One region of the Alteromonas sp. ABV4_515 genome, then DNA from elsewhere that is predicted to be linked to it. Evidence: riboswitches for the same ligand, from Rfam matches in the RefSeq annotation. Region 1 holds a riboswitch; each other region holds the start of a gene.
The links. Region 1 has a riboswitch for cyclic di-GMP ahead of ACXAGX_RS17790 (NHL repeat-containing protein). Riboswitches for the same ligand answer to the same signal wherever they lie in the genome.
Positions count from the first base shown of each region.

Region 2: linked by a shared signal. The riboswitch ahead of ACXAGX_RS05850 (AAA family ATPase) and the one ahead of ACXAGX_RS17790 (NHL repeat-containing protein) in region 1 are both predicted to bind cyclic di-GMP.
Region 3: linked by a shared signal. The riboswitch ahead of ACXAGX_RS08870 (PEP-CTERM sorting domain-containing protein) and the one ahead of ACXAGX_RS17790 (NHL repeat-containing protein) in region 1 are both predicted to bind cyclic di-GMP.

Region 1 is NZ_JBSWWZ010000007.1:307,525-317,660, forward strand. Features, by position in the region: gene ACXAGX_RS17760 (glycosyltransferase) at 1-588, opposite strand, end outside; gene ACXAGX_RS17765 (sulfotransferase family protein) at 655-1,452, opposite strand; gene ACXAGX_RS17770 (hypothetical protein) at 1,792-2,724, shown strand; gene ACXAGX_RS17775 (glycosyltransferase family 2 protein) at 2,776-3,744, shown strand; gene ACXAGX_RS17780 (glycosyltransferase family 2 protein) at 3,810-4,688, shown strand; gene ACXAGX_RS17785 (PEP-CTERM sorting domain-containing protein) at 4,950-5,612, shown strand; gene ACXAGX_RS17790 (NHL repeat-containing protein) at 5,889-7,088, opposite strand; cyclic di-GMP riboswitch class I at 7,150-7,223, opposite strand; gene ACXAGX_RS17795 (PEP-CTERM sorting domain-containing protein) at 8,074-8,721, shown strand; gene ACXAGX_RS17800 (ATP-binding protein) at 8,800-10,136, opposite strand, start outside.
Region 2 is NZ_JBSWWZ010000002.1:340,382-350,517, forward strand. Features, by position in the region: gene ACXAGX_RS05820 (choice-of-anchor I family protein) at 1-518, shown strand, start outside; gene ACXAGX_RS05825 (beta-ketoacyl-ACP synthase III) at 744-1,868, shown strand; gene prsK (XrtA/PEP-CTERM system histidine kinase PrsK) at 1,908-3,938, shown strand; gene prsR (PEP-CTERM-box response regulator transcription factor) at 3,987-5,348, shown strand; gene ACXAGX_RS05840 (GGDEF domain-containing protein) at 5,395-6,429, opposite strand; gene ACXAGX_RS05845 (ribbon-helix-helix domain-containing protein) at 6,609-6,941, opposite strand; gene ACXAGX_RS05850 (AAA family ATPase) at 6,901-7,596, opposite strand; cyclic di-GMP riboswitch class I at 7,686-7,776, opposite strand; gene ACXAGX_RS05855 (alpha/beta hydrolase) at 8,029-9,072, shown strand; gene ACXAGX_RS05860 (YybH family protein) at 9,305-9,694, shown strand; gene ACXAGX_RS05865 (hypothetical protein) at 9,840-10,136, shown strand, end outside.
Region 3 is NZ_JBSWWZ010000003.1:254,096-264,231, forward strand. Features, by position in the region: tRNA gene ACXAGX_RS08845 (tRNA-Trp) at 1-38, opposite strand, end outside; gene ACXAGX_RS08850 (phosphotransferase) at 164-979, opposite strand; gene pnuC (nicotinamide riboside transporter PnuC) at 957-1,577, opposite strand; gene ACXAGX_RS08860 (YkoF family thiamine/hydroxymethylpyrimidine-binding protein) at 1,570-1,839, opposite strand; gene ACXAGX_RS08865 (TonB-dependent receptor) at 1,849-3,900, opposite strand; TPP riboswitch at 3,960-4,061, opposite strand; gene ACXAGX_RS08870 (PEP-CTERM sorting domain-containing protein) at 4,198-4,857, opposite strand; cyclic di-GMP riboswitch class I at 4,905-4,993, opposite strand; gene ACXAGX_RS08875 (helix-turn-helix domain-containing protein) at 5,178-6,968, shown strand; gene ACXAGX_RS08880 (acyl-CoA thioesterase) at 6,995-7,414, opposite strand; gene ACXAGX_RS08885 (GNAT family N-acetyltransferase) at 7,460-9,511, shown strand; gene ACXAGX_RS08890 (tetratricopeptide repeat protein) at 9,556-10,136, opposite strand, start outside.

The DNA of each region.
Region 1 (10,136 bases):
TTTAGATACTTTAAGTATTCTGAGCCACAGTTCGTAATCTTCGCAATGTAAAAAATTAGAGTCAAATACACTGGGCTGAAAATCTGCAAGTATGCTTCTTCGCAGCATCACTGTCGGGTGGATGATTTGATTGGTGAATAGCATACCCATTACAATCTCGTCGTGATCTTCCGGTACTTTAAATGGGCCTAAGCTTCCATCGTTTTCATCAATTAGTTCTGCAGAACTGCCTACCAAGCCGACGTCTGGGTTTTCTACTAAAGCCTTGTACTGAACTTCAAATCTTTGGGGTAAACAAATGTCGTCAGCATCCATTCTTGCGATAAATTCACTTTTAGAAAGTAAAATCCCTTTATTTAAAGTTTCAATTAGGCCTAGATTTTTTTCATTCTTTATCAATCTAATTCTTTCGTCAGAAAAAGAATTGATAATCTCTAAACTGGTATCACTTGAACCGTCGTCTAATATTATGAGCTCAAAATCAGAGAAAGTTTGGTTAAGAACGCTATCAATAGCTTTAAATAAGTACTTTTCTGCGTTATAGACTGGCAGGATTACAGATATTTTAGGTGTGCTTGAATCGAACATTTAGTGCCTACAATTGATATCAACTAGCTGAGTTTAAATAACGTTAAAATTATTGCTTATGCTATTTTAGTTATCATTTTTAGTGTGTACACCTAAAATACTCGACGCTGTAAGGGAATCAACGTTATTGATACTGTATCCAAACATATTTGCTCTTTCTTCTGTGCGTTTACTTATTTTTTTAAATAACTTATTGAAAAATTTGTTTCGATGCTCATTCCACATTTCGAAATATTTATCATTGACGTCTTGCCTTACTTGATGACTGACATTTATTGTTGGCAATTGCAGGAATTTGAATATCTTGTCAGTTTCACTCTGAGGATCTTGAACGAAATCTTCATACCTTAAAACATAGGCATTAGTAAGCTTGTGAAGATCACGACTGAAAAGTTCGTATCCTAGAAGAGAGTGATCAATTAAAGATTCTATAGATGTACGGCTCCATTTTTGAGTAGCAAAACCTACTGCTATCGGGTGACGCAAGATGGCGATGAATTTGCTATTTGGAAAGAGCTTTTGAAAAAACCTTGTTCTCACTAAATTCGGCGGACTTTTTTCAATGTAATGATTACAGGCTGGGTCAAAGTATTGCCCCCATTCTTGCATCAATTTAACTGCGTTCTGCTCTGTTGCCAAATAATGGTTTTCATCCATGTGAGATGCTTCATTAAAGATGTACTTGCCTGGGCCCCCGAAAAATTTTCCCGTATGGAATACAGATTGTAGGTGTTGCCCCTCATCTTCAGGAACCCCTGTACCAGAAAAGCCGCTAATACTATTGTGCTCCCGCAGTATTTCATGCAAAAGAGACGTACCGCTTCTATGGTGTCCTGACAAAAATATGAAGCTTTTGTTAATCATGTCTTATCCTTAACTGATCGTTTGAATAACATCCACATCATACATTAAACTATCGAATAAATGCGCTAAAGATTTGCCTCTTTTTCCTTTTTGAATGATATATTTTGTGCAAAGTGAACTTAGTTGTTACCCTTCAATCTCTGGGTAAGCTCCAAACTTATTCGGCAAATCTCTGAACGTGCGGCAAAGCTGGTAAAGGCATTTTATTACAGTGTTTTGAATAAGCGTTTGTTGGTGAGTTAGTGACCAGAACCTTTAATTGTTAAAACGAATTGTTTGTAAGTAATTCGTTAATAATGTGCGATTATTGTTTGAAAGGTGTTTAAAGAAAGGAACTCAATGTCAAAGCCTACATTATATCTACATGTCGGGGCTCATAAAACTGCAACGACACATCTTCAGGATACGCTACAAGCTATGCAGGAAAGGTTAGTTGAAGGAGATATAAATTATCTATACCGGCCTTTTTTTAGAAATGGAAAGCTCGAAAGATTAAAGAGAATGACGAACTCTAGGTTTAAGGTTTTTGACGCTCTCACGTTTGGTCATTTTTCTAGCCTCTACATTAATGTAATTTTTGGAAACTATTTCCCTAGTTATAAAAATATAATTATTTCAGAAGAGAATATTCTAGGCTACGCGTGGCAATTACTCTCAGTTAGACCTTTCATAGACTCTATGGAGGGTAGCCTCAGTTTCGTACACTATTTAAACAAACATTTTCGGGTGAAGTTTCTTTTTTCGATAAGAGATTTCAAAGGTATCTATCCAGGTGCTTATACCACCGCACTGCGCTTCAACCCTAATGATGCCATGATCGCAAAACAAAATTTAAGGAAAGAGTTAGAAGCAGGTTTGCTACCAAGTTGGGTTGATGTAATTTCAAATATAAAGAAGCTATTCCCAGAGAATGATATAGCGATTTGGACACAAGAGGACTATCGTACTAATTCATTAGAAATCATATCCAGCTTGTTCAATGTCGATGTTAAAGATGTACCTGATATCACTCCTCCATCAGAAACAGTAACGCCAAATTCAGTAGCAGTGGAAGAAGTAGAGAAGTTGGTCGCAAATGGCAGTATGAAAAACCACAATTGGACGACTGCATGTGATGACATTTATGCCAAAAATGCCGCGGAACCTTTGGCGGAAAGATATAGCTTTCTGACAAAAGATATTCAAATAAAATTATCTAATAAGTATTCTGAAGACAAGCAGTATATCTATAGTAAATGGAAAAATGATTTTCTCTATTTTAATAAAATTTAAGAAATTTTTTTACAATTTTTATCTATTTCTGAGGTCAGGGAGTGAATATATATGAGTTTTAATAAGTCGCCAACGGTGTCTGTTATCGTACCTGTTTACAACGTTGAGGCCTATTTGGAAGAATGTCTGAATTCTGTTTATTCACAAACCTACAGACCAATTGAACTGATCATCGTGAATGATGGATCGACAGATAACTCGGCGGGAGTTTTCGGTAAATATTCTTCTGAAGAAGAGCTAGAGTTAAAGATAATAGAACAAGATAATCAAGGGTTATCTGTTGCTAGAAATACTGGTATCGATCATGCAACAGGTGAATTTGTTTATTTTCTCGATAGTGACGATTGGATAACTAATGATACTCTTGATAAATGTGTAAATAAGTTGATAAAAGATGGGGCAGAGGTAGTTGTTTTCGGCGCACAACCTTTTGGTGATGATTTAACGAACAAACAGGAACTTGAAAGATATTATTCTAGAGACTTATCGCAACCTATTTATAATGACGGTCTTTCTTTTATAAATGAGTCGTTGCTAAAGGGCATATATACTGTACAAGCTTGCTGTTATATGTATAAGCTTTCGGCTTTCCCATTTCACCGTTTTATGCCAAACACGATTTACGAAGACAATTATTTCTCTACACTATTATTTTGTAATGCTACTAAAATAAGCGTTATAAAAGAACGTTTTTTTCAAAGACGCGTTAGAGAAAGTTCAATAACTACTTCTAAGAAAAATATAAAACACGCAGAAGGTTTCTATAAAACGGTAGATAAATTGATCGCAGAGTTAGATATTTCTGCTTTAAAGAAACCTACAATCAATGATTACATAAAGCACCTATTCTTAAATGGAGTTAGAATTGAGAAGTCGCTTAATGACGATGTGCTTGGCGTTGAGAGAAGCACTCAGTTAAAGAAAAAATATGACGAGATCATTTCTTTCCGTGGCGTAAGTTATTTTTTGATTAATAGATTTAGAAGTATTTTTAATCATGAAGAATCTAGAGTGTTCTAATTTTTAAGTGCAAAAAATAGTCGTGAAATTGTTATATATATCGGTAGAAGATTAGGTGAATATTTATGACTTTTAAACAAAGTCGATCTAAAGTGGATTTTTCAATAATAATTTGTACCCGAAATCGAGCACATGGCTTAGCAAAAGCTTTAGAGTTTTATACATCAATTAGCACTCAAAGTACTTGGGAACTTGTAGTTGTCGACAATAACTCAACGGATAATACTGGTGACATTATTAGAGACTTTGAAGAAAAGCTCGAAAATTTGCGTTATCTCATATGCGAGAAAGTTGGCCTAGGTGCCGCGCGTGAAATGGCACGGTCTAATGCGAAGGGAGATATATTAATCTTTACCGATGATGATTGTTATCCCGAATCAGATTTCATTGAATCTTATAAAACTGTATTTTCAGACCAATCTATCTCCTATGCTGGTGGAAGGATCCTACTATGGGATAAAACAGATGCAATGATAACTGTCGATTACCGAGAAAATTCAGTTTACTATCCTGCCGATAAATTCATGCCAGCGGGAGTTCTGAAAGGCGCGAACATGGCGGTAAGACGACATGTCCTCGATAATGTCGGTGGCTTCGACCCTGAACTGGGGGCCGGTACTGATTTCCCGTGTGAAGATATAGATGTTATTGGTCGACTTTCCTTTAGCGGCTATGCTGGTTGCTACAGTCCTCTTCCTGTGATTTACCACCATCACGGGCGAAAAGAAGCAGATAAGGTCAAATTATCGGCAAATTATGATAAGGGTAGGGGGGCATACTATGCAAAGATGTTCTTTTTCAATAGAAAATCGTGTGTAAGTACAACTAAATATTTTTTGAGAACAACATGGCATGGCCTAAAAAGGAATCCGAGGCATCTAAAAACCTTGTTTAGAGAACTTTGCTCAGGTTTGAAATATTGCTTTATGCGTGTCTCTTCTTAAAAGGTACAACTAAAGTACTCCGTCAAGCTTGGCGGTCACAACAGTTTAGTCATACCTCAGATGTTGTATTCATATACAGTTGTTAACAGCGTTCCTCGATGCAACAACATATGCACTAATTTGTGTCAGAATTTTTGACGAAAAGATCATTTTAATCTATTTGAATGCATTATATCATTGAAAAGTATTGCGTTTTATTTGTGGCTCGGTTTTTGCTTCTTCGGTTCGTGGTATTGGAACTTTGATTTATTAGGAATGAAGATGTTTAGAACTTGGATGGTTATTCTTTTAGTGTATTGTGCTACACCGGTAGTACATGCAAGTATAATTAGCGTGAATGGTAGCGAGGTTAAACCGCTAGAAATAGACAGTTCTTTTAGTAGTTTTTCGGCTTTCTATGATTACGATACTTCAAAAAAGTGGTCGACTTCTCTTCCGTACGCAAAAATAAATACAGCGGTTTTTCTTGTTGCAGAGTTAAACGATACCCTTGCGCTGTTTGGATTCTTTGATGCATTTAGTAATGGAATCTACACCGGAAACGGACAGGCTACATTTGACTATACGTTTAAGTCTGGATCTGGCAACTACGATTTAGTCAATGATCCTAGCGATACAGTTGTAGGAACAACCATCAATTTTAGATGGTATCCATACTATGGAGACGGCTTCGTTCTTGCTTTAGATAAGTCTGATCTTATCGATCTAGATACTTTCGTTTATGATGTTGCAGGTCTTAATAGAGGCTTTAGCTTTCTGTCTTTCGATGATCAGGGAGTCGCGTCTGAAATTAAACTCGCTTCTGGTAATATGAATATAATAGTGAATACTGTAGACGTACCTGAGCCATCAATCTTTGGATTAGCCTTACTGGGTCTTTTCGGATTTGCATTTAATCGGAATAGTTCCAAACTTCCGTTGTGATAGCCCTTATCTCTAGCATTCAGAGATTCGCAATGATACTGGCATCTTTCAAGGTGTAATGTATGAAATCTAAGTCAAGGAATTAAGCATAATGTGCATATTTCTTTGGCTTTTTTTTCAAATCGCTCTCTGAGATATTAACGCGCTCGATTGGATCTCAGAATGTAAAAGTTTTAGGAAAAAAATTTACCGATGTCCGCAACTGAGATTATCGATCGCTTATAAATAAAAGGTCTACTCAGTTAAACGTAGAGTAGACCTTTAAAAATAATTTATTTATCTACACTTATTCTTTTTGTTAAATTTGTATAGAGCTGTTTTGTACAGTGTATAGTGAAAGATATCCCAGAATTTAACTTTCTTTGATGGAGATTTTCCATGCAAGAACGATTCTGCACTATTAATCAAACTAGAGTTTGATGAATTAAAAGTATTGAGTTTTGCTGCTATCAGTTGAGCATAAAGTTTGCTGTATGTGTAGTTTCTAGTGCTCCAAAGCATACCATTATAAGGTTCTCTGCCTTCTGATTTTGTACCGAATCTACCTACAACTTCATCTATATGATGTCCGTTTATAGTGATTGATTGATCTCTCCAGCTATTGTTTTTCCAGAAATCAACATTCCTATTACAGGTTTGGAAAGGACCTGTAGCCATATCACCACCAAGCTGATGGCTATATGGAGCTCCATTTTCTGTAAGCATAATGTAGCTATTGAGTATTAATCCGCTATCAGGACTTACTTCATCGAAGGTGCTATCTTCTCGGTTTGAAACCAGCAAATTACCGTAACCACCATCTCTGTTAGCGAGACCAGTATAAAACACACTGCTCGTACCAATCATTTCTGCAGGTATATTCTGCTCTGATACATTTTCAATATCTAGTGTAAATAACCCTGCATGGTTTTTCATGTAAAGTACCCCGTTTCTACCAAACGAAATATCTCCACCAGTTAAGTTTGTATCAGTGACTTCACCGATAAATTCAGCTTGCGCAGTTGTTGTGTCTAAGCGGTACACAAAGTTACTATATTTGCGAGTGATATAAAGATCACCATTAGGTGCAACAGCCGCTTGATCTGCGTCGCCTTCTGCTTGTGGCCCACCCCAAGAGACAAAGCCGATACTTTCTAAGCTAGTTGATTGTACGTTATATTTAAGTAGTTCTGTGGATTCAGCATAAAATGAATTAATCATCCATAGTGTATTACCATCTGGAGAGGACGCTAATACATCAATGTGATCATATTCGACTACACCATCTGAATTTTCGTTGATTTGTAGCGGGATAAGGGTTGCCGTTTCTGCGTTTGAATCGAGCTCGATTCTATATATGGTAGAAACACCATCAAATTGCTGCATTGTATCTGAGAAGTAGATTTTCTCCTCAAAACCATGATGGTTATAAGTAGCGCCGGCTGTCGTGGCATTTAATAAAAGTGCACTGCAAAATAACTTTAATGAGTTTTGCATAAAGGTTCCATTTAAGTGGTATTTAAGCATAGTTCCGTAAATTTCGGATTTAAATTTTAATACCGACAACCCGGCTATCTTAAAAGACCCGTGGCTTTGCGTCCCTTCATCACTAAAGGTTTGCCTTTTCGTAAGACAGTTAAAATTTATTGCTGAATTGTTACAATTGATTAAGGTTTAAGCGAGTTTCTAATTAAAATAGAAATTAAGATACAAATCTAGGAGCTAGAGTTTGTAAATGCGACTTTACAATTTATCAGGAGTAAAAACAATAGATTATGTGGTTTTATAAAGAATTTTTTACTACTCGCTTAATAGCGAGAATATCGTGCATCGAACGCATCTCGTTAGTGAGAAACAAAATACATCAGATATTTTATCAATGTAAATATTTCATTCGAAGCCTATGTGTATTGATTTTATTAAAAATACGTTCTTGCTTAAATCCTATCTGCACAAAAATTATTCTGTTTATTTGTTTAAATTGCAGTGTTCGGACCAGTTCTAGATTTTCAATTTATTTTTTAACGTCATTAACAGTACCTTTTTTTAAAGATAGTGTATTAAAGAATTCTCGTTTCATAGAGTAGTGTCACGCTATGTTTATGACTAAGTTCATACAAGTTACGGATTTATAAAGATTAAGATATTCGGAAGTAATACCCGAGTATTTTGTAATCATTCTTTTTTACTATTAATAGATTTTTAATTAAATATTATTATATTTACTGCGCCGCGTAGAGTGTGGTTTTGTAAGTTTGCGCTTGTTTATGGTTCCAAATAGCCTAATCGTCCCCGTTTTTGAAAAATGACGATCCTTACCGCACTCCTTAAAGATTTCTTGTCGATATTCTTTACACTGCGTAGATAAAGTACAGTAGTGATTTTTATAAATAATTGATTAGTAATCGTTTTTAACTTGTGGCATCAAATGTGCTCACACTTATTTAGTATATTTGAAGATCATCATTAAACTGGAGTACTGATGAACAAGTTAAAAAGTTTATTATCTGTTGTAGCAATGAGCGTAGGTTTTGCAGCAAACGCTGCGGTAATTGAGTTAGATGGCGCTGAGGTAGGTGCATACAATGTTGATTCGTCTTACACATCTTTCGCTGATTTCTATGGCCTGAATACTGTTAATCAGTGGTCTACTGCACTTCCTTACGCGCAAGTTAATACAGGTGTATTCTTTGTTGCTGAACTCAATTCTAACCTCGCATTGTTCGGATTGTTTGACAGTTATTCATCGGTTAACACTGATAGCGGTAGCCTGGATTTCGAATATTTATTCAACGAAGGTAATGGTACTTATACTTTAGTTGATGACTCTGATGAAATGTCTGCAGGCTCTGCACTTTCTTTCAACTGGGGCGATTTCTACGGCGATGGCTTCGTTCTGACCTTTAATTTATCCCAGGATATTGATTTAGATGCTTTGGTGAGCGACGTGACTGGCCTAGACAACGGCTTTAAGTTCCTGTCTTTCGACAGCAACAACCAAGCGACTGACATCGCACTGGCATCAGGCGATTTCAACCTGTCTGTAAAGGTACCAGAGCCTACGTCAATCGCTATTATGGGCTTAAGCCTGGTAGGTTTGGCTAGCCTGCGTCGCCGCAAAGCGAAGTAAGCTGTTAGAATCTTTACTCTTCATGGCCGCTAGATTAGGCCCTGAGAGTAATAAATAAATTTGAAGGGCCAGTATGATTTACTGGCCTTTTTTGTATCTGGCGTTACTCACTGCTTTCAATAACTGCGTGGCAGTAAACGGCTTACTAATATAATCATCCATGCCTGCCGCTTCACAACGCTCTCTATCACCTTTCATGGCATTGGCCGTTAGCGCAATAATAGGTACTTCTTTATATCGCTCACCGGCTTCACCAGCGCGGATGCGCCGTGTAGTCTCAAACCCATCCATTTTTGGCATGTGGCAGTCCATTAAAATCACATCGAACTGCACTTTAAGTCGTTTCAGTGCTTCCAGCGCTTCTACACCGTTTTTGGCGGTTAGCGTTTTGTGTTCGCTTAAATGTTCCCGGGCGATAAGCTGATTAATTTCGTTGTCTTCCACAATCAGTATGCGGCTGGGTTGAAGCGTAACTTCTGACTCGCTGTGCTTAGTTGTGTCCGGTGTGACAATGTAAGCTTCGTAGGCGGGTCTGGAAACGGCTACGGTGAAGATGAATTTACTGCCTTCGTCTTTGCGACTTTGTACGGTGAGGTCGCCTTGCATAAGGCGGCAGAGCTGCCTACTGATAGAAAGGCCCAATCCCGTACCGCCAAATTTTCGGGTGGTTGACGTATCTTCCTGCTGGAACACCTCAAAGATGCTGTCGAGGTTGCCTTCATCTATGCCGATGCCGCTGTCTTGCACAAAGCCCTGTAACTGCCATTGTTCGCTGGTTGTTTCTACAAGATTCATTGAAAGTAATATACTGCCGTTTTGGGTAAACTTAACCGCATTGCTCAATAGATTGCTCAATACCTGACGCAACCGTACGGGGTCGCCTTGTACCATCACATGCTCGGCCAGCTCAGTATCCAAATTAAGTTGCAGCCCTTTTTCATCACTGCTGATGCTGAACTGTTCGTACAAGGTTTCTAGCAGCAAGGGCAGGTTAAACGGCACATTTTCCAGCTTAAGTTGTCCGGCTTCAATTTTTGAGAAGTCGAGAATGTCATCCACAATGTGCTGTAAGTTGCGAATGCTCTCATCGGCCAGGCCCACATAATGCTGTTGTGTTTTATCCAGCGCGGTTTTGCTTACCAGTTGCAACGCACCAGATACACCATGCAAAGGCGTGCGTACTTCGTGCGACATGCTGGCAAGAAAGCTCGATTTCAGGCGGGCAGATTCTTCCGCGCGTAAACGGGCTTCTTCGAGAAACTGCTGTCCTTGCTCCCGTTCTGTTACATCCTGGAAGAAGGCAACGAAGTGCTCCAATTCGCCTTCGTTAAATACGGGAGTGAGTATTACCTGAATATACAGTGGCGTTTTGTTTTTGCGATAGCACAGCAAGGTTTCATCGCAAGCGCTGCCTT
Region 2 (10,136 bases), on a different contig from region 1:
GTGTAACCACGGCGATGGGCGACGCCGATGGCGACGGTGAATTCGATGCTGCTTACACCTATGGTGCCCGTTCTTTCACTATCTGGGATCAGAACGGTCAGGTTGTTTACGACTCTGGTGACGATTTCGAGCGAATCACGGCGTCGGTGCACGGTGCGGCGTTCAATAATGGCGACGACGAAAACGAAGGTGACAGTCGTTCTGAAAACAAAGGGCCAGAGCCAGAAGCGATTGCGGTAGGCACAATTGGTAGTCGTACTTATGCGTTTATTGGCCTGGAGAGAATGGGCGGACTGTTCGCTTATGACGTTACCAATCCTTATAACGTGAGCTTCTCAGCATACGCGATTAACCGCGACTTAACTGAAGGGTTAACGGTTGACGATGGTATTGGCGATCTGGCGCCGGAAAGCATTGTTTTTGTTACGGCGGAACAAAGTCCTACCGGTGAACCTCTGCTGATTGTCGGCAACGAAGTGAGTGGTTCTGTTACACTTTGGCAGGTCACTGCGAACTAACCTGTTCGACGATTTTACTTACAAGATCAACCCGGGTTCCGGTAACGGCCCCGGGTTTTTGTTTATCTGAAGTGCCATGACTTTTGATGTCTAAAACGCTAAGCTACGCAAAACCCAACCGATTTGCCTGAACGGTTTTTGCTCCAGCCTGCGTGAAGTCTAACGTTTAGCCATGCAGGTTTCACAACAACACATGTGTCACGACAGATAAAAAGAGAGCTATTCATGTCAGAAAACGTTGTTATTAGTGGCGTGGGTCTGTGGACTCCACAACACGTTATTACCAATGAAGAACTGGTTGCCAGCTATAATGCCTACGCAGATAAATATAATGAAGAAAATGCGGCAGACATTGAAGCAGGTACATTGACTGCTAAACCCCATTCCAGCGCAGAATTTATCGAAAAAGCATCGGGTATTAAACAGCGATATATCTACTGCAAAGAGGGAGCCCTTGATGTAAATCGTATGCGCCCCGATATTGCTGAACGCGGCGACGACGAGCTGTCACAGCAGGCCGAAATTGCCCTTGAGGCTGCCAAAAAAGCGTTGGCTGCGGCGAATAAATCGCCTGAAGACATCGACGCGGTAATTGTATCATGTGCTTACACCCAGCGTTCGTACCCAGCTATTGCCATTGAAGTGCAAAACCAGTTAGGCATTAAGGGCTTTGGTTTTGACATGCTGGTTGCCTGTTCCGCGGCAACCTTTGGTATGCATAGAGGCTGGGAAATGGTGGCTTCGGGGAACGCTCGGGCAGTGTTGGTTATCAACCCAGAACTGGTGTCACCGCAGGTCAATTACACCGACCGTGACAGCCATTTTATCTTTGGTGATGTAGCAACGGCTACCGTGCTGGAATCTGCAGAAACGGCCTCGTCTGCGCATCAGTTTGAAATTTTAAGTACCAAAGCGGTCACCCAGTTTTCTAACAATATTCGTTCGAACTTTGGCTACATGAGCCGAGCAACCGACGCAGACCCTTATGGCGAAGATAAGCTATTTCATCAAGCGGGTCGGAAAGTCTTTAAAGAGGTTTGTCCTATGGCGGCCAACCATATAGAAGACCACCTGACTAAACATGACTTGAAGCCCGAAAATGTGCGTCGCTGGTGGTTGCATCAGGCCAACATCAATATGAATTTGTTGATTGCCAAGCGCCTTTTAGGGCGCGACGCTACCGCCGACGAAGCCCCCATCGTGCTAGACCGTTACGCCAATACCGCGTCTGCAGGGTCGGTTATCGCCTTCGCGTTACATCATCAAGATCTCAGTGCGGGAGATGTTGGCGTACTATGTTCTTTCGGCGCGGGTTACTCTATCGGCAGCCTGGTAATAAAAAAACGATAATAAGCGCGACACGCGTTGGAACGATGAAATAGGGAAGTCATGATTTCTGATATTGGTTACGGTCTGAATGCAGCCGGGTATTTTGTGCTTTTGCTGCTGTTGTTCACTGTGCGCAAGTCAGGGCTTGCCAAACACTTGCTGGTACTTGCTACCATGGCAACCATGGTGTGGTCGCTGAGTTTTGTTACTCAGCTCACCGGCCCTATTTCCGTGAAACAGTTGCTCATCGCAGACTCACTGAAGCAACTCGTTTGGCTGTTGTTTATTGCCGGTTGTCTGCAAGACAACTTTGACAACCTTTGGCAGGTGCTACGACGGCCTGCCACCATTGCAATCCTCACGCCGCCCGCTCTGGCGCTGGTGGCGCCACTCATCACCGTTATTCCGCATACCTGGCAATTCCTGTTTTTAACCGTTTTGTCGTTAGAAGTGCTCATTTTACTTGAGGTGCTCTATCGTCAATCTGGCGAGAACCAGTGGGCGTTCAAGCCGCTGGTACTGTACCTGGGAGCCATTCATTTGTTTGAGTTCGTCATGTATGCGAATGCCACCATGGTCACGCAAATAGAGCTTATCTATCTCGTATCCCGTGGTTTCATTTATTTGATGATGATGCCATTACTGATTGTCGCTATTCGTCGCATTAAGCACTGGGGCGTCGATATCTTTATCTCCCGGGAAGTGGTGCTGCACAGTTCTTTACTGCTGGTGGCAGGTATTTACTTGCTGGTGATGGCGTTAGCGGGTTATGTGGTGAATTTTATCGGCGGTAATTGGAGTTCAACCATTCAGACCGTGCTGGTAGTGCTGTCGATGGCATTGCTGATCACGCTGGTAATTTCGAACAGTATTCGTACCCGCATTAAAGTGTTTATAACCAAACACTTCTTCGCTAACCAATTTGACTACCGGGTAGAGTGGGTAAAGCTCACGCAAGCACTCTCGTCGACAGACGGTAGCACCGCCCCAGACGTTTACGGCAATGCGCTTCACGGGCTGCTCGGGGCGATTAACTATGAAAATGGGTTACTGCTTAAATCTAACGGCATTGATTTTGATGTGGTTGCCAATGACAATTTCGACAAGCTGTTGCCGGAAGAAGCCGACATTGTTAAGCAACTCATGCCATTCTGCCAGCAGACTAACTGGCTGGTAGATATTGAAGAATATGCGTCTAAGCCGTTTGAATATAATGGTTTACAACTTGATCGGGAAAGGCTTAAAACCTGTCGTTTTCAACTGGCGCTGCCATTGTTCAATCGCGAAAAAATTTGGGGCTTCGCATTGTTGAAAACCAAAGAAAGCGAAGCGCTAGCACTGAACTGGGAAGTGCGGGACTATCTTAACGCGGTTACCGAGCAGGTTGGTACTTACTTACTTCACCATGAAGCCGCCAACGCCGTAGCAGAAAATGCGCAATTCGCTGCGTTTAACCGCATGTCGGCGTTCGTCTTACATGATTTAAAAAACGTCATGGCGCAAATCGACCTTATTCTGTGTAATGCCGAGCAGCATAAGCATAACCCAGAGTTTATTGAAGATACCTTTGAAACCCTGCATTATACTAAGGCTAGAATGGATAAAATGTTGCGCCAGCTTACGGAGAAGAAGGTTGATGAAACCGGTGTGTTTTCGGCCCATAAGCTTTCCGATTTGATCAACCGCCTAGTGGATAGCCGTTGTCAGTCTTTGCAGCCTCTACCTACCATTGAAGTAGAAAGCGAAGAAAATGTAGTGGTCGATCCTGAGAAATTCAGTAATGTGATGTACCATCTGGTAAGCAATGCGCAACAAGCAACGTCCTCAGAAGGGTTTGTGCGCATCACTCTCGAATGCGACCCAGCCAGCCAGCAGCAAATTGTGCGTATAGAAGACAACGGGTGTGGCATGGACGAAGCCTTTATAGAACAGCGCTTGTTTAAGCCATTCGATACCACCAAAGGAAACGCGGGCATGGGGATTGGCGCCTATGACGCACGAAATTATATGCAATCTATTGGCGGAAAATTGTCGGTAGATAGCGAAGTTGGAAAGGGAAGTTGTTTTACCCTGGTGTTTCCACTGGACTAACAACACGCATTGTTCCCATAACGAAATACTATTTATGGAATTTTAAGAATGACCGATACGATTCTTGTTGTCGACGATGACCTCGGCATCCAAAAACAGTTGAAATGGAGCTTTACTGATTACGATGTGGTCTTTGCTGATGACAGAACCTCGGCTATTGCTCAGTTACGTCGTCACGAACCGAAGGTTGTAACTTTGGATCTTGGCTTGCCGCCTGATCCCGCCAATGCGTCAGAAGGGCTTAAAACCCTTGAAGAAATTATGGCACTGGCACCACGCACAAAAGTGATTGTGGTAACAGGCAATAACGATAAAGAAAATGCGCTTAAAGCCATCGACCTTGGCGCTTACGACTTTTACCAAAAGCCAATAGATTCAGACACCATCAAGTTGTTGGTGCAGCGTGCATTGAACCTGGCCAACCTGGAACACCAAAACCGGATCTTGGCGAAGGCGCGTCCTGCCATGGGCCGAATCATTGGTAATTCCGATGCCATTCAAGCGGTAATGCGCAAAGCGGAGAAGATTGCTGGCACCGACATAAGCACACTGCTGCAGGGAGAAAGTGGTACCGGTAAGGAAGTGTTTGCACGCAGCATTCACGAACATAGCCCCCGTAAAGACAAGCCTTTTGTTGCAATCAACTGTGCCTCTATTCCGGAAAACCTGCTGGAAAGTGAGCTGTTTGGTTATGAAAAGGGCGCATTTACCGGCGCTAACAAAACCACTCTGGGTAAAATCGAAACGGCCCAGGGCGGTACACTGTTCCTCGATGAAATAGGTGATATGCCCATTGGTCTGCAAGCTAAGATGCTGCGTTTCTTACAGGAGCGAGTGATTGAGCGAGTAGGTGGCCGCGCCGAAATCCCGGTTGATATTCGGGTTATCTGTGCAACGCACCGTGATTTACAACAGATGGTTGCCGACGAAACATTCCGTGAGGATTTGTATTATCGCGTAGGTGAAATTCCTATTTTCATTCCGCCTTTACGGGAGCGGGAACAGGATATTATTCTGTTGGCGCGCACCTTCCTAAACACCTATCGAGAAGAGTTTAACGCGAAAGCGAAAAGTTTCTCAGACAACGCAATTCAAGCCATGCTGGCGCACAAGTGGCCTGGCAACATTCGTGAAATGCAAAATAAGCTGAAGTCTGCGGTTATTATGGCGGAAGGCTCGGTGGTGCAAGCGGAAGATCTCGGCTTAATGGCACCGCGAGGTGATGCTGAGCCAGAAACGCTGAATTTACGCGAAGTGAGAGAAATGGCGGAAAGCCGTGCCATTCGTCGAGCCTACCAAACGGCAGACAAAAACATGTCAAAAACAGCGGAGTTACTGGGTGTTACCCGTCCTACACTGTATTCCCTGATTGATAAATATCACATGGAAGACATTAAGACTGGCGTTTAGTCTGCGTATACGTGAAGCCTCGTTGTTGAGGCGTTACAATAAACGCTTAATCTGGCCAGTAGATGCTGGCTAGATTATTCAACGACGTTTTGACATTTGTGCCGCTAATACCAAATCTATGCGCAAGGGGCGTAAGCTCATCTGTTGGGTGAAACGCGCCAGTCGCGTTTTCCACGCCAACCCAACAATCCCGCTGAGAAATTTTCGCGGCATACAGGCAATAGTCGGTGAGAGAAAAGGTTTGCTCCCAACTGAATGCAGCTGAACGTTCCGGCCATAGCGGCAATGCCGAAAACCCCACACTGCAGGTAAGATGGATAACCTCTCCGTTCGCCACAATGAACCGCTTTTGCCTTACCGCTTCAATCAATCGATTTGCCAAATCGGTCAATTCTCTTCTGTCGGCCTGCCGACAGATGATCAGAAACTCTTCTCCTCCCCATCTCACTAACAGATCGGTGCTTCGAAAAAGCGTTTTTAACACCTGAGTGAACTGTACGAGGACCTGGTCGCCAGCAAGGTGACCGTATACATCGTTAATCCGTTTAAAGTGGTCGATATCGACCAGAAAGCACAGCAGATCTTGTTTGGTAGCATGTTGTAGATGCTTGGTACTGGCGTAATAGTGCTGCACTCGCGTAATCTCACCAGGAAGATGGGCATTCAAAAAGTTGCGGTTGTTCAGCCCCGTGAGCGGATCGCGCATGCTCACTCTTTCCAAAGCTTTGTTGGCCGCTTCTAATTCGGTATTTTTTAATTCGAGTTCACTGGTACGGGCTTTTATCTGTGCAGCAAGGAAACGGTTTTGACGATATTGTTCGTAGCGCCCCCAGCATAAAAAGATGAGCAAAAGGGCTGATACCAACGAACCTAATACAAACATATTATACAAACTGCGCTGTCTGAGTGCTGCGAGTTCCTGTGTTGCCACCAACTGTTGCTTTTCAAGTGAGAGGGTACGAATTGCCAACTTAGCATCGGCACTGGTTTTTGCCAGGTAGGCAGCTTGTTCTTCAGTCAGTTGCTTACTGAATGCCTGTGTGGTGTTATCGGCCAGGTCATAGTCTTGTGAATTTGCCACAGCACAAACACTACAAAACGCAGTGAGAACAAAAATACTGCGGTACCAGAAACTCTTCATCATCATCCTGTCTTGAAAAAGTTAACAGCAAAGGGAAGCAGTAAATGCTTCCCTGGGTGGCCGGAGAGCACTCCATGTCACTCCGTATTGTGAATTGCCTTGTTATTAAGGCAGAAGAATCAGGGGGTATTGTCGGTGAGTACAGACGCTATCTCGCCGTTAATTTGTTTTTCAATCCAGATCCTGATTAATCTGGAACGACATATCCCGGTCGTTTCTGATAACTCACTCAGTTTATCTATGGCATTTTCAGTTAGCGTGAAGGTGGCTCTGCGCATGGGGCCCGTAGGCAACGGTGTAACAACGGGTGCGGGTTCTGGCAACGCGTAGAGTTTTGCACCTGAAGGCTTACCTGCAGCGTAGGTGAGCGCATCATCAATAAAGCTATCAATACTGACTGGCGCCGCAGGTTTAGCTGACAGCGTGGATTTTTTGAGACTGCAAAGGCTCATAAGATTCCCCCTTACCCCGGGACAGAAGCTCTTCGATAATACTGCGAATTTCCGTCGATGCTTTGCCGGTAGGCTCACTTTCCATTACCGACTGGCCGGATTCCTCAGAATCATCATACATGTTGCGACTGAATGTCACGGCATCCAACACCGGCACTTCAAAAGAGCGGCAGACCTCTTTGGCTTCTAATATGCGACTTGCCAGAGAAGGAAGGGAAGGACACTGGGTGATAACGAACGCCGCATTCATAGTGGGGTTAACCATTTTACACGTCGATAAAATGTCTTCCATATGAGGTACGGTTTTCAGGTCGCGACGTTTCGGACGCAAAGGAATAAGAATGTGGTCAGCCACCGCCATGGATGAGCGCAGAGCGAGGTTATCCTGACCACCGCAGTCGATAACGACAAAATCGTAATGTTCGCGCAGACTGAGAAGCTCATTACGGATCTTTCCGTATAGCTGAACGCAGTTAATCGAAGGTAACTTTTCGTTTGCCTTGCGTTCCTGTATCCAGTCTGACGTGGTGCGTTGAGGGTCGCAGTCGACCATCAGCACGCTGGCATTTTTTTCAGTTCGTAAATATACAGCGATGTTTTGTGCGAGACAGCTTTTTCCGCTGCCGCCTTTTTCGCCACCAACTAACACGATCATTGTCAGTTCCTCAACGTTCGCTACAGCAACCACTGCAGCTAATGAATGTGACTGAAAAAGTGAACCTAAGTCCCGAAGAACTATGCTTGTTCGGTAACCCCGCTATCGTGGTCTGCTACACAGACGGTAGACCGGAGGCTTTGCGTCACGGGTTTTCACGCCGCTTTGCCTTTTTCAACAGATTTACTACAGGCATTACAGCCGATTGTGGCTGCAGTAACCAGTTGGTGAGATAGTAGTCAAAACTGAATGCATCCGCCGCATGTTACGGAATATTCAGGGATAAAATAATATACCTTTCATTTCTTTACTACCGGTACAAATAAACCGTATCTGCGCACCGTTTATCCAATGTATAACCATCCTAAACCGGTTTTTATCTGTTACTATTAAGAGGTTATCAATATTTATACCAGCGAGAAGGAGAGGCGAGTGTCTAAGGCTGCCTTATTCAGTGCACTGTTGTTGGTTATCAGCGCCACAACAACCGCAAAGGAAAACGAACTGAGTGACGGATTCGCCGCTTTCAGTCATTTGTATGAAGAGCGGTTAGGGCAGGTGCGAGCCTGTATGAACCGTTCAGTGACGCGTTTTGATGTGTGTTCACCGGCTCTGCGAAACGATGGAAATGCGCCTTATATCCTTCATCACGGAAATAAAACCGCGAAAGTGGCCGTACTGCTCCACGGCCTGAGTGACTCGCCCTTTTATATGACGGGCATTGCCCGCTTCCTGTATGACAAAGGGTTTAACGTGATTGTGCCGCTGAACGTCGGGCATGGTCAGCTAGAAGCCGACGACGAAATGAGTGACAGCCAACTCGATGAGCGCTGGGCTGCACATTTGAATGATGTTATGGCGCTGGCTCCCCAGTTTGGCGACGAAATTTTCCTCGGCGGTTTTTCGACCGGTGGGGCGCTGTCGGTACAGCACTATCTTCATCACCCGGATAATATCAAAGGGCTAATGTTATTCTCTGGTGCACTGGCGCTGGATAGCGGGGTAGAGCGGTTGTCAAAAATCTGGGGAATTAGCCTGGTTGCACGGATGATCGACGGTACCTATGTCACCCAAGGGCCTAATCCATATAAATATCCGACAATCGCCAGCTTCTCTGGGTTGGAGTTAATGGATGTCATTAACGATATACGCGAACAATACGAAGAGGGTAAGACCATCGATATACCGGTATTTGCAGCCCATTCGCAGGCCGATACCACTACGCCCATTGTGGGAATTGAGACCTTGATGGCGCACACGACCACCAAAACAAATACCTTCTTTGTTATTGATGAGAGCTTTAAAACTTGCCATGCCGATGTCGTAGTTAACAGCAAAATGGTGGTAGACATGCATTTCGACGATAGCAACGTGGACTTGCGAGACAACTGTGCCGCACCGCAGGCAAACCCGCTGTTCCGGCAGATGATTATGATGTTAGGCAGCTTTGTTGATGAAGTGGCGGAAAAAGGTTAAAAAGCCATTTGACTCCACATGCCATAACGCTTACCTTTTAGGCATCACGTACCGGAAAAATAATGAACCTTACTACCAGCGCTATCAAGGCAACTAACATCGCTCTTATTATTCTACTCGCTATTCTTAGAAATGGGCGGGTTTGCTAGTACGTAAATAAATTAACTAAAACCCGCCGCGAAGGCGGGTTTTTTGTTCGTCTTCGTGGTTATAAATCAGGAGACGACAGATCATGAACCACCCAATATCCCAGCAATTACAGGCGTTGCATCAGGCTGTAAATAGCAATGATGCCGCCGCATTGCAGCAACTCTACAAAGATGACGCTGTGCTGGTAGATAAGCCTTTTATCTCTGAGCACCGCGATATTCACGGCGCGTTACATGAGTTTAAGTCTCGTTATATGCCAGAACATGTAGTGTCCCATGGTGATGAGGTAGTGATTGAAGCGGGCGATACCGCGTTGGTGATCAGTAAGTTGTACCTGAACAGCAAACAGGCCATCGACAAGATGGGCTGCGACTACAAAAAAGCCATTTACGTGTTCCGTAAAAATGAGAGCGGGGAATGGCAATGCGCCATCGACAACTTTTTTGGTGTCGATCTCATTGATTATGTGTAATGGCAGCAGGGCTGATATTGAATTTCAGCCCTTCGCTCCCATATCTGATGCACAGATAATGCGGTCTGCGTATGCTTACGTCCGCAAACAGAAGAATTAAACCGTGAATCACACACCATTACCGAACAGGCAATCCAGCCGGACCATGCAATTTGTGTCCGCTTTTTTGTTGTTCCTGGTGTTAGCTGCTGCAGCAAACAGTGGTCATCGGTTTACTGGTAATGCGTCGACGAACTACGCGCCTTTTGAGCATTACGGCGGCCTGGTACTTTCGCGCACAGATTTGCTGCCTTCAAGACAAACCTTACCTAAAGCGTCTCGTGTTAGCTTTGATGGTAATGGTACTGAATGGACGGAGCAAAACTATCCTCAACCGGCAGTACACTGGCACCTTCGTGGCATTGTAAGTGAGTCAGTTTATTCCGTTTTATTCACACCGGCG
Region 3 (10,136 bases), on a different contig from region 1:
TTGGAGACCGCTGTTCTACCAATTCGAACTACACCCCTAGCGCGCTGTGCATTATACGTATGCAACTTCAAAGGTAAAGCCTTTTTATCTGCAAAATCGTGCGTTTGCCTACCATTCAACCAATGCGCACAAAATCCATGCATTTATGCAGGCAAATGACTTTTTATTTTGGTAACGCCGCGTACCACAGCGACGCGGTTAGCGCGACTACGGCCTCTTGTTGCAGGCAATGCTCGATGACGACTTGCTGCTCCATGCCACTATAAAGTGCATAAGCCTGATACAATGCCAGTTTTTGTGCTTGCCCCAACTGGTTAATCTGCCCGCATGAAGCAACGTCGAAATAACGGTTACCCATTGCTGCATATTCCCAGTCAACGATAACCGGTGTCGTGGTCTCAACAATATGCGGTAACGATAAATCGTTGTGACAAAGCACGGGGCTGTCATCGGCACCAACACAGGCAAGGCCATTTTCAGTAAATTCGGTGACCCGCTTTACCCATTCATGATCGTCCGGCAAGGCGGCAAGTTTGATGTAATGCTGCCAGCGCGCGGATAAGTCTAGCTCTGGTGCAATGACATTTTGCTGATGAATGGAAGCAAGAGCGGATGCCAGTAACAAAATTTGTTTCGTGGAGATGCTCTGATCGTCTGCCCCTGACGTTACACCTGGAAGCTCAAAGCTGGTATTCAGATTTTGCTGCCAGACTTCAACCCACAAGCTATGGTCGTTACTCAGCCAAACAGGCTCGGGTGCCAATTCCGCCTGCGCCACCTGTTTTTGCAGGGCAAACACAGCCGTTTTATCAATGCCGCTAAAATGGTCGTTGCCCGTCCATTTCACGGCAAACTCACGTTCCCCATCACTAACACGGAAAACCTGATTCACATCTCCCCCACCCCACGCTTCGCAAGTTACCTTGCTTGAAAGGCCGAGAGGTGCAGACACCAACTCAACGATACGCGTGGGCGTCATGCTGTTGCAGCTTCCATTGTTGCGACCATTGTAAATAGCCAAAAATAGAGAAACCTACATAGCCAAAAAACAGACAGGCAGATAAAGCTAGGCCGCTTTGTGCGTACAAATAGGCAGATGCCAGATTAATCACGAACCAGTATAACCAGTTCTGCAATACTTTATGCGCAACCATCACGGTGGTCACCACACTCACCACCTGAATGCTGGCATCGAGCAGCAAATGGTCGCTATTGAACTGGCCTTGTGCCCATAACGACAATCCCCAGGCAATAAACAGTAACCCCGGAATCATCATAGCATGCCAGTACCAGGGCCATGAACGCACGATATCTTCCCCGCCAGATTGGCGGTTCCATTGATAATAACCGTAGCCCGCCATTATCATGTAATACAAATTCAGTACTGCCTGAAACGGCAACGTTACCTGCCAAAACAACCAGGTATAGATAGCAGTGCTAATGAACGCACATAACCAACACCAACGGTTCTGATTCGCTGCTAGCCAAACATACGCAAGTGCCAGCACAACAGCCACCCACTCCGCTGGAGAGGTGGCTGTGAGCTGACCGATAAATGCCGAAAAAAACTCAGTCATTATTTTTCTTGCGTGCTTGCATGGCATCAAAGTTTAGGAACTTGGCTACAAAAATAGCCTGCCCGACTTCTTCATGGGTACGCTGCATTTCCTTACCCAGAACATCCATTACCAGACCGTACTCCCCGCTCACCTGGGTACTGGTGGAACAGGTAGTAACCAACAACCCCTGATGGCTATTGAGACGATCGATAAAATTCTGAATCGGCGGAATGTACTCGTTGACTAACGGATACAGAGATAACTCAACCATTACTTGCATAACTATTCCTTAAAACTGAACGCGTAGGGTAACACCGAATTGTCTGCCATCACCCAACTGATAATACGGTTCGGCAAAGGCATACTCGTCTCGCGGATCATTACTGAAACCACCAAACCCACGAGTGTAGTAGGTTTTATCGGTTAGATTTCTCACCCACAGGGTAGTGCGCCAATTGCCACGAACCCAGGTGATATCGGTATTAAATAATGTGGCAGCGGGAGCGGTTTCGTCATGACTGTCTGAGAAACGGTATTCGTCTTTAAAGTCCATGTCTGCCCGCCATACCCACTCATCGGTTAGCCAGAACTCACTGAACAGGTTAGCAGTAAATTTAGGCGACTGCGCCTGACGCTGTTCGTCAACATAGGCACCATCAGCCGTTTCATAACCTTCAAAGGTTGCACTTAAATAGCCCACAGATCCCTGCAGAGTCCACGCGTCAGTTACCTGCCAGCTCAGTTCAGCCTCAGCACCTTTATTGGTGCCTACATCGGCATTGGCGGTCAGGTCGATAAAGGCTGCCGAGCCATCTTCACGGGTTTGTACGTCGTAATCATTCACCTGAGTATCTTGTCTGTCCATATAGAACACAGCGAAACGTGCGGTGATCGCAGGGTCAAACAGTTGCCCTTTATAACCCACTTCGTAATTCCAGTTATATTCAGTATCGTAGAATCGACGTGCTTCACTTACCTGCTCGTCGAAGTTGACACCTGCTGCTTTGTAACCACGAGATACACTGGCATACACAAAATCACCGTCCCAGTCATAGGTCAGTGCCACTTTTCCGCCCACCATGCTGGAGTCGTCTTCTGAGTCCAAACCGGCATTGTCATTGTATTTTTGAGAATACTCCTCAACACGCAGCGCCGTAGTTAACAACCACGAATCATTTAACTGTGTATCAAGCTGTCCATATACCGCCGTGGTGGTTGGTTCAAATTGGCTAATGAAGTCACCGTCGGCATAGGTGTATTCACGTAACAAGTTTTGTTCACTGTGATTAATGCGCGCACCAACAACCCAAGTCGTGGTATCACCGAACAGTTTCTTATCATCTGCCGAGGTAAAACGCACCTCTGCAGAGCGTTGTTGAACGTCGCGGAAGTAGGCATCGAACGACGTGTATCCCCATGGATGGAAACCATCGTAAGTCCAATCTTCGTCGTAGCCATAGGCGATATCATGGTTCGCAGCGGTGGCAATCACTTCCAGTAAACCGGCATCCAGCTGATGATTCAAATGCAGGCTGATCCCCTTAGTGAGTTGATCATCAAATCCAGGTTCATCAGAAAGTGTGTGTCGGTTATTGTCCAGCGAAAAGGCATCATAACCATTGTTTACGTCGTACCAGCGCAGGTCGGCATTCAGGCTAGTTTTACTGCTAATATTCCATTGTGCAGCGAGTCTTACCGCACTTTCATCAATATTATTGGTGTCGTCACGCTCAAGAAAGTCGTTCTCAACAAAGCCGTCACTACTGTTATGCACCCCGGCCAGACGAATAGCGAAGTCTTCTGACACTTGTACACTGTGTGCACCTTCAATACGCATTAGCGACGTGTTGCCCAAACCGAATTCAAAGTGACTGTCGTCTGCATCTGCGGCATGACTCACAATTTTCACTGCACCAGCAAGGGACCCAGCACCGAATACGGTAGCCTGCGGGCCGCGATACACTTCCAACTGACGGGTATCGAATAATACGCCAGCGGCAGCAAGACCTGAAAAATCAAAGTCATCAACCATAAAGCTGACAGAAGGATTAATGGGCTCAGCAAACTGACTACGCTCGCCGATACCACGAATTTGAATAAAACGGCCACGGGAAGCACCACTGGCAAAATTCACATTGGGCGCCACATTCAGCATATTTTCAACGTGAGAGGCCTGACGGCTATCTAAGCGCTCTTCGCCGAAAACCGATGCGCTGGCGCTGAGTTGTTCAAGGGTAGATGCTCTGAAATCGCCGCTAACCGTGATTTTTTCTATATCGGTGTCGTTATCAGCAAATGCCGGTGTTGCCAGAATGGCGAGGAGTAATGTGCTTTTTTTCATTAAGGATCTCTTCAGTCATCAAAAAGATCCGGTTTTACAGGCAGGTATTGAGGTAGCTAAATCAAATTTTTCACCATCCCTACGCCGGTATTATCCGGATCAGGTTTAAGGGTTCCCACACAATGGATCTCAGCCGCTAACCGGCACCCCTTGGCCTAATGCATTTTTACCGTTGTAGCAAAAATGCGCCTGCAGTCTAACAACTTCATAACCTGAGTCAAGCTGCAGAACACTGATCCGCAAACACAAAAAAGCCCGCCATGTGACGTTGGCGGGCTGAGGAAGTCTGACGACTTGTTATTTCTGGCGTCTTGCGCGCCATCCCATCAATCCCATACCTAAAAGGATGAGTGACATGGCGCCAGGTTCACTGACTTCAGTGATAGAGGCGTTACGGAAACGGGTTTTCATGTCGCCACAGCCAGCATTTAAATTACAGTCGTTAATGAATACGATGTCAGTGATGACACCAGAGAAGTAATCATCTAGATTGATGCTGAACGTTTCCCAGCGAGGCGCATTGGTGTATACCAAGTCCTGAATACCGAAGTTCTGTGTACCTGCTAGATTGAACGTGCGACTTGCATCGTGGTTCTGCTCACCGTTAGTAAAATCGGCAAACCACAGCCCTGCGATTTCAGTGAAAGGGTTAGGATTTGGATTTCTCGCACCAGGCAGCACTCTGATGTCAAAAGTGAAGTTGTACGATGTCGCTCCATTATCGAGATCCAGTTCTGAAATACCAAACGTATCGAACAGATTAAGCGTTACCCACGCATTTTCTCGTAAATTAAGTACGCCATTCGTGTAAACGTCGTAAGTACTACCATTCTGCTGATGCGCTTCTAAATCAGCGGTGGCGAAATCAATATCGTAAGTTGAAATTACGTCAGCGTTTGAAGAAAAGGCTGCGAAAAACGTGGTTACCAGTGCTGCAGCTTTGATGCTAAATTTCATTTTTTGAGTCCTTGAGCAGTGTTTGCCTGAAAGTAATTAATCAACTTCACTGCAGCCCGGCTGTCTTACTGGCGGTTGGTCAGTAAGACCCGTGGCTTTCCGTCCCTGCCTCACGGCAGGTTTGGCATGTTGTTGGGGGAAGTGACGTTTCCCTTATTCAATCAACGGTTGTAATAATACGAGGGCGGCGTAAAGCAAAACAGGACAGATCCGTTCGATCTTTGGGACACATTTGTACCAGGGAATAAATAGTGCCCTCCTCTGTCATGCAACCTGCATTTGCTATATTCTAACAAGCAGCTTAAAACATGGGAGCGCACGTGCATTACCAAGGACTTTTCTGGTCAGCAATTATTCGGGCTTTACTCAGTTTCAGACGGGATTCTGGTCTTAACAATGAGCGAGATAATCTTGCACTGGAATGTATTGCCAGCGTTGAAAGCGGCAAACTTGATGATGAGACCTTAGCAAACCTCTTCCACGATCTTTGTCCTGCGAGTCAGTTTCAACAGACCGGCCGTTCACTTATTGGTTATCTCGATTTCAATAAAATGAGTAACCTGGTGGTGTATTTGACTGCCAGCAAACATATCGACGACGCCATGCATGTATTGGGCAAGCATTACCGTCATTTAATGGGTGAGCAAGCCAATCTCACGGTGAAATCAGACGGTACCATTACCACGGTAGAATTTGCTTCATCGCCACACATAATACTAACGGAACTTCGGTGCTATTTTCTGCTGGCGCTTTTTCGTCATCTTGCCGGGCGCAAATTTGACTTTTCCCGTGTCACCATGCCGCCCATGAACGCTCAGCCTGAAGCGCTTTTGGCACCACTGAGTCACAGTGATATTCATTATGAGACTGGCAAAGTGCGCCTTTGTTTTGCCAACGCCTGGTGTGAAGTCGCGTCTTTTTACTATTCGCAATCGATTAAAAAGATGCTTTCTGCTGGACTGGAAGAAACCCATGACATTCCACTTAAGCAACAAGTGCGTGACGTTTTCCAAAAAGCAGCGAGTCCTGCACGAATCCGCTCGGAGTGGGTAGCAACTCAACTAGGGCAAACTGAATCCGCTTTTCGTCGTCAGCTTAGACAAGATTCCATTTCATTCAGTGCTTTGCTGAAAGAGTTCATCCATGATCAATCCTGTCATCGATTATTGAGTGGCCAGAAAACAGAAGATGCTGCTGAAGCGTTAGGGTTTTCTGACCGACGTTCATTCGAGCGGAGCTTTAAAGAGCATAGCGGTATAAGTGCCGGTCAGCTTCGTCAGTTGGGAAACCGACTTCGATTTCAGACGGGCAATAGTAATTTGCTGGAGGTGGTGGAAAATCTGCCTCCACTGCCCCACTCAATTCGTTCGTTGCTGAAAATGGATGCAGAAGCCATGACATTGCCTGGCGTTGTGTCTCTCATTGAAAAAGATCCGATATTTCAAGCTCACGTGATGAGCAAAGCAAGCCGCGCCGTGTACGGAACAACCCCCAAAAGCCTGGAACAAGCCATTGGCCGCAATCTCGGGTTAGGCAATATCCGAGACCTCGCTGTCATTTTTGCAGCGCAACAATTACTGACCGCACAGTGTCGATTTTCCAATATTGAAATTCTCACCGATGCGATGCTGCTCAGTTATACCGTGTTCCAACGGCTTTTTGGTTTTTCGCAATACGATGAAGCGCAGACAGAAAAAATTAAACAGTTGTTATTGTTCGGTACGCTATCGGTATTTTTAATTTTCCACGATGAATGTTTGTTTGCGGACGGTGCGTTATCTGGGTGGGAGGAAAGCGAAAGCTTTAGCGATTTTGTCGATAAAGTGAATCAAGATTATGGCATTTGTCTGTATGGCGCAACGTCGTTAATGTTACTCCGCTGGGGGTTTGCCAGCGACCTGAACCAGCAACTCTGGAAACTTTGTAATATAGAAGAACGTGGAAGTGCCAGCTCGGTAGCAGGGCAAATTTTGCTGTGTCATGACATTGCATTCACCTCACTGGCAAAATTAGGTGAACCGCAAACCTATGCGGCGGGAGACGGTCTAACAGAGGCTCAAATCAACACTCTCACCGACGTACTCGCAAATTGGAAATCTTCGGCAGCCTGACACAGGCTGCCTCACATGTGTGGGGGCTAATCAACCTGCAAGTTGAGGTTTCTAATTTCCTGCTCCGTTTGCGCTTCCAGCGCAGCCATGGTTTTTCCATGCGGTGTTGGCATTCGGGTTTCTGGATCGAGTGTTACAAACACAATATCGTCTGCCAGACAGATGGTTTTTTTAGTGGCTTTATTTCGTACCAAACAACTGACGGTAATAGATGTTCTACCCACCTTTTTCGTTTCCAAACCAAACTCAACAATATCACCCTGAAGCGCTGGCGACTCAAAAGTAATTTCGCCAATATGTTTGGTCACCAAACAATTGGTTTCTAACTGACAAGTTGCAAAGATGGCTGCTTCCTCGTCAATCCACTCCATCGCTCTGCCTCCGAATAATGCATTGGCATAATTTAAATCATTCGGCATTACCAGTCGGCGGGACAAAAAGCGCATTCGAATTCCTCTTAAACAATCGATAAACTAAGCGCAGGATTATACGTGAAAAAATGGCACATGGCCCAGACAGACCCAACTGAGTGGATTTCTCACCCATTATCATCGACGAATGGTTGCTATCAGCGACAACTGCTGCTGATCACGGGTGAAACCACCTGGTGTATAGACAAGGCTAGTTCTATCGTCTCGGGCTTGGCTGGCCAGTTAGATTGCTGCTGGATAGGCGATTTTGCGCCTGCAATGACTTTGAAGCACCGCTCCTACACGCACTTTAAAGATTTACTGGGCAAAGAATTCGATGTCGCGGTTGTCGATGCCGGAGAAACGTTTCGCCCGTCTGTGTTAGCTGCCATAGCTGGAACTGTTCGACAAGGCGGCACAACCATCCTACTTTGTCCGCCACTTGAAACCTGGGCACAGCATGAAAGTGTGCTAAACCCGCACTTCCTGAGTCACGGTTCCGAAATACACAAGAGTCAATACATTAGCTATTTGGCCGACTTGTTAGTACACGCAGATTTCGCAGGCAGGATTACCTCAACAACCGAAATACTGCCGTTACCGCAAGAGGTAAAAAATAAAGGATTAACCGACGGTTTATCGTTAACGCCCGACCAGCAAAATATATTTAACGCCATCACCGCAGAAAACGTAAACAAACAAAGTTGTAGATGTATTATTGCAGCAAGAGGAAGAGGTAAATCCACGCTGGCGGGCCACATCGGCGCTCATTTCACCAATGCCGGGCGAAGTGTCATGCTGTCGGCTCCATCCCTCTTATCGGTTAAAACATTGGAGCGCGTGGCTGAAAGCCTGATAGAAGACCCCGCTCTATCCCTTGAATGGATGGCACTCGATAATCCGAAGTTACGCGAAGCTATCTATGATGTGTTGATCATTGATGAAGCTGCATCAGTGCCGCTACCGGTGCTAAATGAATTGATTGATAGGCCTGGATTAACACTTCTTAGTACCACTACAGATGGATACGAGGGCAGCGGACAGGGCTTTCGTACCAAGTTTTTAAAACACAGGAATATACCTGTTTTTACACTTCGCCCCCCATTAAGATGGTCTGAAAATGACCCTCTGGAAAAACTCGTTGATACATTAATATTTGCCAGTCCTGAGCAGAGAACCATACCAGCCACAGTCGGCACTGCTCACTTCAATAAAGACAAGTCAGAAGAATTGGCCAATGGCAATGGTTCAACCGCATACAAAATCTACAAAGTATCGGAAATGGATCTCTGCTTAGTAAAAGAAGTTATGCAGCTTCTTTCTACCGCGCACTATCAAAGTAGCCCTGACGATTTAGCGAGAATGATGGACTCACCTAACCTTCAGTTTCATTTACTCTTCACAAAAGGCAACCTGATGGCTGCCTGTGCCGTTGAAGCAGAAGGTGACGAACACTTAGCAGATGTGGCCAGTGGCATTGCCAGCGGCACCCGACGGGTTAAAGGACACCTTACCGCGCAGAGTCTCGCGCTGCAGTCTGCGCAAGCCAATGTAGCGACTTTGCGCTACAGAAGAATAAATCGAATCGCCGTGCAGCCACAATGGCAGGGCAACGGGTTGGGAAGCGAACTGCTGGCAAACTTAAAACACTACTACCAACACGTTGACAAAATAGATTTACTCACAACATCTTTCGGGGCAGATGAGCCTCTGCTGAAATTTTGGACTTCAGCAGATTTTCTACTTATGAAGCGAGGACGGAAACCAGATAAAGCTTCAGGATTTACTAGCGCCTTAATGGCACTGCCAATCAGTGATACCGCTGATAACGTTATTTCCCAACTAATAGAATGTGAACGTACTCCTGAGAATCCTATCGCAAGGCCACTACATCAGCGTAGGCTGAAACAATTTGCTAGCGGCAGTCGCAGCGTTGATCATTTGTACTCCTCATCGAGTTGGCTATTGTCTCGCTGTGATGATGCGATACTTTGCCTTTGTTTATCGCTGTTGGAAAAGAAAATAAACCCTGCAAAAGTGGCGCAAGACACGGGTTACAATGGCAAGAAAACCATGATTGAAGATTGCCGAAGGCGAGTATCTGAATGGCTTGAAACTATTGAAGAGAACTAAAACAAAAAACCCTGCCGAAGCAGGGTTTTTTAATGAATGCAGAATTAAATCTTAATACCGCGGTTTTTAGCCTTATCTTTAATATAAGGTTCCCACGCTAATGCGTTACGACGCAGAGATTTGTCTTCTTTCGCTTTCTGGTTATGTTCGTAAGCAGCTTTGAAGTTGCCAGCATAGAAGTTCGCTTCCATCAAAGAGAAGTGAATCTTCGCAGGATCTTCAGCGCCACGCTCCAGTGCGTTTGTCAGTGCCTTAATCGCACCTTTGTAATCTTCAGCTACGAGTAACAATGTACCCTGCTTACGATAATACTCAGGATCTGAATCGGCAGCAGCAGCTTTACCATAGAACGAAGCCGCATCTTTATAATCTTTTGCTTGGTGGAAAGAGTTGGCAATGTTCGCAAACATTTCCGCGTCTTTCTTAAGCAGACCAGAATCTACATATTTTGCCAGCAATGAAGCGGCAGCATGTGGATTACCAGCGTTAGAATAAAGAGATGCTAACTGTTTGATTTGCGAGTCTTTCTCTAGGAAGCCTGCAGTGTATGCAACATCCAGAGTTTGAACCGCTTTATCAAAACGCTCAACCATCATGTAGAAACTGCTTAACTGAATCCAGTAGG